Linked DNA regions of Spinactinospora alkalitolerans. The protein of the gene in region 2 interacts with the protein of the main gene of each other region in a pairwise test. Links are inferred from orthologs where the notes say so. Each region holds a gene or a part of one and is shown on either strand. Other genes may lie near its edges.

What was found.
Region 1: the proteins of tsaE (region 2) and rlmB interact in binary tests that used the Escherichia coli proteins (3 or more experiments, as listed by UniProt). The link is inferred for Spinactinospora alkalitolerans from one-to-one orthologs.

The regions. Positions count from the first base shown.
Region 1 is NZ_JACCCC010000001.1:259,620-262,944, reverse strand. Bases 385-3,176 are described here. They hold rlmB (23S rRNA (guanosine(2251)-2'-O)-methyltransferase RlmB), read right to left. Parts: upstream 2,374-3,176; coding sequence 1,396-2,373; downstream 385-1,395. Other genes in these bases: cysS (cysteine--tRNA ligase), read right to left, coding at 2,491-3,176; HDA32_RS01355 (serine hydrolase domain-containing protein), read right to left, coding at 385-860. Outside these bases: more of HDA32_RS01355, read right to left, coding at 1-384; more of cysS, read right to left, coding at 3,177-3,325. UniProt on the Escherichia coli protein: Specifically methylates the ribose of guanosine 2251 in 23S rRNA.
Region 2 is NZ_JACCCC010000001.1:5,480,134-5,483,474, forward strand. What follows is about bases 534-3,341. They hold tsaE (tRNA (adenosine(37)-N6)-threonylcarbamoyltransferase complex ATPase subunit type 1 TsaE), read right to left. Parts: upstream 2,277-3,341; coding sequence 1,791-2,276; downstream 534-1,790. Other genes in these bases: tsaD (tRNA (adenosine(37)-N6)-threonylcarbamoyltransferase complex transferase subunit TsaD), read right to left, coding at 534-560; rimI (ribosomal protein S18-alanine N-acetyltransferase), read right to left, coding at 557-1,087; tsaB (tRNA (adenosine(37)-N6)-threonylcarbamoyltransferase complex dimerization subunit type 1 TsaB), read right to left, coding at 1,105-1,779; HDA32_RS31010 (hypothetical protein), read right to left, coding at 2,618-2,764; alr (alanine racemase), read right to left, coding at 2,757-3,341. Also shown: more of tsaD, read right to left, coding at 1-533. UniProt on the Escherichia coli protein: Required for the formation of a threonylcarbamoyl group on adenosine at position 37 (t(6)A37) in tRNAs that read codons beginning with adenine.

The DNA.
Region 1 (3,325 bases), 5.2 Mb from region 2 along the record:
TCGGTGACCAGCCAGGCCAGTCCGCGCGCGTAGTGCTCGCCGACGGGCACCTGCGGCCGCCAGCTCCGCCGGACGAACCGGGCGAAGGCGCTCGGCCCGTCCTCGCCGGAGTGGACGAGCAGCAGGCGGCGGGCGAACGCGCCCAGGTCCGTCGCCGTGCTGAACACGCCGGCGTGCCCGGCCACGCCGCCCATCAGCGCGGCCGCCTCGTCGTGCACCACGCCCCAGGTGGGCGCGGTACCGGGGATGCGCTGCTCGGTCGGGGCGACGCTCGGGGTGCGCGGCAGCGGGCCGTAGGCGGTCGCCGACATCCCGGCCGGGCGCCACACCCGCGCCGCCAACCGGTCCAGCGGCTCGCCGAGCAGCCGCTCCAGCAGCAGCCCGAGCAGGATGAAGCCCCGGTCGATGTAGCGGTGCCCCTCCTCCTCCAGCGGCTCCAGCAGGATCGCCTCGATCAGGTCCTGCTCGGTCCCGACGTAGCGCTCCAGCCAGGTCACCGGATTCAGCCGCGAGGTGTGGGTGAGGATCTGGCGCGTCGTCACCGCGCCGCCGGCATAGGGGCCGCCGCCGACGTATTCGGACATCGGGGCGTCGAGATCGAGCAGGCCCTCGGCGACCGCCTGTCCCACGAGCGGCCAGGTGGCCATGACCTTGGTCAGGCTGGCGACGTCGTAGTACACATCGGGGGCCGCCGGCGCGCCGTCGAGCCCGGTGCCGATCTCCCCGACGGCGACGAACTCCCACATGCTGCCGGTCCCGACGACGGCGACCCCGCCGGGCAGCCATCCGGCGTCGACCATCACCTTCAGGACACCGCGGATCTCCGTCCCGGTGTCCGCAACCCAATCCCCGTCCCGCACGCGCCCCTCCTCACGGCTCTCCCCATGGCCGGATACCCGCAAGAGGGAATCCGTCACCCGTTCCCCCGTACGCCACCGTCCCAATGCCGTCAAAGGGATGGACCGAAACACGGATCGCTCGCCCACCGACCACCACCGAACGTACGCACGGGGAGGCCGCGGGCAGCAGGCGCGGTGTTTTCGGTATGGCGGGAAGCCGGGGCGGGGCGGATGACGGGCCGGTGCTCATCTACATGGTGAAGACGTTCGAGCGTCCCGAAGGAGCGTGGTGGGCGTCGCTGCGGTCCTCCCTGGGAGCGGCCGTGGTGCGCTGGTGCGGTGACGCCGCCGCGGAAAGAGGCCGCAGGCGATCGCCGCATGAGCGGCGCGGTCGGCCGGTTCGGGCTACCGATCCTGCGTTTGCGCAGGTGGAGGACTGTGAGAGCCGGCGAGGGGACTTGAACCCCTAACCTATCGCTTACAAGGCGATTGCTCTGCCGATTGAGCTACGCCGGCCGGTGTCGTGGACACCCAGTCGAATGGTACCGGCTCGCGGCTAGTCCGCTGACGAGCGGCGCCGGGCCACCTCGTAGAGCGACACCCCGGCGGCCACCGACGCGTTCAGCGACTCCGCGCCGCTGATCGGGATGCTCGCGACCACGTCGCAGGTCTCGCGGACCAGGCGTGACAGGCCCTTGCCCTCCGAGCCGATCACGACGACCAGCGGCCCCGTCGCCAGCTCCAGGTGGTCCAGGCGGGTGTCGCCGCCCGCGTCGAGGCCCACCGTGAACAGGCCGGCCTTCTTGTAGGACTCCAGTGTCCGGGTCAGGTTGACGGCCTGCGCGACCGGCAGCCGGGCGAGCGTGCCCGCCGATGTCTTCCACGCCGTCATGGTCACGCTCGCGGCCCGGCGCTCCGGGATGAGCAGGCCGTGCGCGCCGAACGCCGAGGCCGAACGGGCGATGGCGCCCAGGTTGTGCGGGTCGGTGACGCCGTCCAGCGCGACGACCAGCGCGGGGGTCTCGGCCTGGGTGGCCGCGTCGAGCAGGTCCTCGGCCGCCCAGTAGCGGTAGGGCCGCACCTGCAGCGCGATGCCCTGGTGGGCGGCGCCCGGCTGGCCGTTGCTCTCGCAGCGGCGGTCCAGTTCGGAGCGGTTCACCTCGTTGATGTCGACCCCGGCGGCTCCGGCGAGCTTGGCGGCCTCGTTGATCCGCTCGTCGCTGTCGAGGCTGTTGGCCAGGAACAGCCTGGTCGCCGGGACCTCTGCGCGCAGCGCCTCCACGACCGGGTTGCGGCCGACCAGCAGCTCCGGCCCGCTCCCGTCGCGCCGCCCGCCGGAGCGCGGACGCGCGGCGCCCTCACCGCCCGGCGCGGTACCGCCCTGCTGCGGCCGCTTGGCCGCACGGCTGCGCTGCTTGTCCGCGTACCAGTGCCGCTCCTCGGCGGGCAGGGTGCCCTTCTTGCCCTCGAGGGAACGCCGGCCCTTGCCACCGCTGCCCTTGGTCGGGCCCTTCTTGCTCTTGTTCGACGGCATCGCGCTCGCCCTTCCCTTCCCCGCGTACACGCGGCAAGGCCACGACCGTGGTCGGCCGTGGCCCACAATCCTGATTATCGCGGCCCCGCCCCGCGCGGGGCCGCTGCCGGAGACCTTCTAGTCCCGCTTGAGCTCCCAGCGCGGACCGCGGGGAGTGTCCTCGACCATGATCCCGGCCGCGCCGAGCCGGTCGCGGATCTCGTCGGCCGCAGCGTAGTCCTTACGGGCGCGGGCGGCCTGGCGCTGCTCCAGTGCGACCGAGACCAGGGCGTCGACCACGTCGCGCAGGCCGGTCGCCTCTCCCCCGGACCACTGCGCCGACAGCGGGTCGACACCGAGCACGTCGAGCATCGCCCGCAACTGCGCGGCGAGTTCGGCGGCCCGCTCCTTGCCGCCCTCGGCGAGCGCGGAGTTGCCCTCGCGGACGTGGCCGTGCACGACGGCGAGCCCCTGGGACACCCCGAGGTCGTCGTCGAGCGCCGAAGCGAACTCCGCCGGGACCCGGTCGGCCGGCTCCACCGGGCCGGCGACCTCGACCGTCCGGGTCAGGAAGCCCTCGATGCGCTGGTAGGCGGCCGCGGCCTCCCGCAGCGCCTCCTCGGAGTAGTCGATGACGGAGCGGTAGTGCGCCTGGCCCAGGTAGTAGCGCAGCTCCACCGGGCGGACCCTGCGCACCATCTCCGGGATCAGCAGCGAGTTGCCGAGCGACTTGCTCATCTTCTCGCCGCCCATGGTCAGCAGCCCGTTGTGCAGCCAGTAGCGGGCGAAGTCGTCGCCGGCCGCGTTGGACTGGGCCATCTCGTTCTCGTGGTGCGGGAACACGAGGTCGAGCCCGCCGCCGTGGATGTCGAAGGCGGCGCCGAGGTACCTGGTGGCCATGGCCGAGCACTCCAGGTGCCAGCCCGGCCGACCGGGGCCCCACGGCGTCTCCCAGCTCGGCTCGCCCGGGCGC
Region 2 (3,341 bases):
GGGCCGCCGGGGTAGGGCAGATCAAGCAGCCGCGCCACCTTGTCGTAGGCCTCGCCCGCGGCGTCGTCGACGGTGTCGCCGAGCGCCTGGACGTCGGTCGCCAGGTCGCGGACCAGCAGCAGCGACGTGTGCCCGCCCGACACCAGCAGCGCCACCGCCGGCTTGGGCAGCGGGCCGTGCTCCAACTGGTCCACCGCAACGTGGCCGACCAGGTGGTTCACGCCGTACAGCGGCTTGTCCAGCGCCAGCGCGTAGGCCTTGGCCGCCGACACGCCCACCAGCAGCGCGCCCGCGAGCCCGGGACCGGCCGTCACGGCGATGGCGTCCACGTCGGAGAGCTTGACCCCGGCGCGGTCCAGCGCCCGCCGCACGGTCGGCGTCATCGCCTCCAGGTGGGCCCGGCTGGCGACCTCGGGCACCACGCCGCCGAAGCGCGCATGCGCCTCGACGCTGGAGGCCACCTCGTCGGACAGCAGTTCGCACCCGCGGACCAGGCCGACGCCGGTCTCGTCGCAGGAGCTCTCGATCCCCATGATCAGGGGGAGTCCGTTGTCACTCATCGCGTCTTCTTCTCCGGGTCCTCGTCCACGCCTTCCGAGCCCTCCGCCGCGCCGGAGCCGGCGGGATGGGACCGCCGCATCACGATCGCGTCGGCGTCCTTGTAGTACCCGCGCCGCACGCCGATCTCGACGAACCCGAACCGGCGGTACAGCTCCCGGGCGCGCGGATTGTCCGAGCGCACCTCCAGGAACACGTCGGTGACCTCGCGGCGCGCGGCCTCGGCGAGCAGTTCGGTCAGCAGCGCGGTGCCGACCCCGCTCCCCCAGGCGGAGCGCGCGACCGCGATGGTCTGCACGTCGCCTTCGGGCGGGACCGCGCGCAGCCCCGCGTAGCCGATGATCGGCGCGGCGGCCGCCCCGTCGGGCTCCTCCGCCCGCGCCGTCCCCTCGGGCGGCACCGCCTCGGCGACCAGGTAGTGCCGGCTGGACCGGGACATCTCGTCGCGCAGCATCGCCTCGCTCCAGGCGTCCTCGGCGAACAGCGCGCGCTCCAGCGCCATGACGGGGTCGACGTCGATCCGCCGCATCGGGCGCAGCCGGTGGTTCACACCTGCCACTGGCGCACCTTCTTCGGCGCGCCCGGGACCTGGGCGTCGGGGCGGCGCAGGTAGAGGGGCCTGGGCTCGGGCAGTTCCGCGCCGGCCAGCAGCCGGCGCACGGCGAGCTCACCGAGCGCGGCGGCCGAGGGGTACAGCGGTTCGGCCGCGGCCTCCTCCTGGCCGAACGCCTCGGCGTACATCCTGGCGCCGTGGCCGATCACGGGCAGCCCGCCGGTGTCGACCTCGGCGGGCCGGTCCACCGCGATCTCCCCGACCCGGGTGACGGCGTCGTCGTAGCGGGCCCAGAAGACCTCCTTGCGGCGGGCGTCGCTGGCCGCGATGAACGGGCCCGAGCGCCCTGAGGCGAACGCGATCGCGTCGAGCGTGGCGACGCCGTGGCAGGCGACGCCGAGCGCCTCGGCGAGCGCGTGGGCGGTGGCCAGACCGACCCGCAGGCCGGTGTAGGGGCCGGGTCCGATGCCGACGGCCACGTGGGTGAGGTCGGCGAACGTCGCCCCCGCGCGTTCCAGCACGCCCTGGATGCCGGGGGTCAGCAGTTCACCGTGGCGGCGGGCGTCCACGGAGGACGCGCTCGCGCGCACCCGCACGTCGGCGCCGTCGGGTTCGCAGACCGCGGCGGTGACCGCGGGGGTCGCGGTGTCGAAAGCCAGAAGCAGCACGGTCAACCAGCCTATTGCGCGTTCGGCACCGCATCGGACCAGCGCGGCCCCACGCCGGTCAGGCGGACGGTGCGGGTGTCGTCGGGCAGCCGGTCGATGGTGATCTCCAGGCGCGTCTCGGAGAGCTCCTCGGCGACGCCCTCGCCCCACTCCACGATGGTCACGGAGTCGTCGAGGCCTGCGTCGAGGTCGAGGTCGTCGAGCTCGGCCGCGCCGCCGAGCCGGTAGGCGTCGACGTGCACCAGGGCCGGACCGCCGCCGAGCGAGGGGTGCACGCGCGAGATCACGAAGGTGGGCGAGGTGACGGGGCCGCGCACGTTCAGCCCCTCGCCCAGGCCCTGGGTGAGCGTGGTCTTGCCCGCCCCCAGCGGGCCGGACAGGATCAGCAGGTCGCCGGGGCGCACCTCGGCGGCGATCCGGCGGCCCAGGGCGCGCATCTCGGCGTCGGTGGCCGCGGTGACGGTCGTTGTGGTGAGGGTGTCGGTGGATTCGGTCATGGCTCGCAGCATCATCTCGGTGGAGGGGCGCTTCGGCGATCAGGCCGCGTCGTCGCGCGCTCCCGGGACGCCCGCACGTTCCAGCAGCGTCCGCAGCGCGCCGTTGACGGCGTCGGGGCGCTCCATGGTCACGAGGTGCCCTGCGCCCGGAACGCGGACGAAGTCGGCGTCGGGCAGCGCCTCGGTGATGTTCTCGCCGTGCTCGATGGGCGTCATGCGGTCCCGGTCACCGCACAACACCAGGGTAGGCACATCCCGGAGCACCTTGCGCCCCTCGGACCCGTCGTGGGCGTCGAGCGCCGGCCGGAACTCGGTGGCGACGACGGCGGAGGCCTGCCGGATCACCGTGCCGAGCTGGTCGGCGACGGCGGGGCGACCCCGCCGGTGCCGAACCCGAGCACCCGCGAGAGCAGGAACGACAGCTCGCGAACGACCCGGCGGCCGTGGTCGGCGAGGCCGCGGCGCTCCCGGGGAGCCTGCTCACGCACCCGCCCCTTCCACGAGCGCGGTCCCCTCCCCCGCGTCCGGGTCGGCGGCCTGCGCCCCCAGGTAGGTGCGCGGCACCCGCTGGCCCACGCACGTGACGATCTCGTAGGAGATGGTGCCCAGGACGTCGGCCCAGTCCTGCGCGGTCGGCTCGCCGTCGTCGCCCGGACCGAACAGCACGGCGGGCTCGCCCGGTTCGACCGCGTCGTCGCCGACGTCCACGACGAACTGGTCCATGCAGACGGTGCCGGAGACCGTCCGCCGCCTGCCCCCGACGAACACCGGGCCGACGTTGGTGGCCGCCCTGGGCACCCCGTCGCCGTACCCCAGCGGCACGAGCGCCAGCGTGGTGGGCCGGTCGGTGACGTAGCGGTGCCCGTAGGACACGCCGCTGCCCTCGGGCACCCGCTTGACGACCGCGATCCCCGCGCTGAGCGTCATGGCCGGGCGCAGCCCGGTGCCGGGGAGGCCGGGGATCGGGCTGAATCCGTAGCTCGCGATGCCGGGGCGGACCAGGTCGAAGTGGGCTTCGGGCAGGGTGAGGGTGGCCGCGGAGTTGGCCAGGTGGCGCACCTCGGG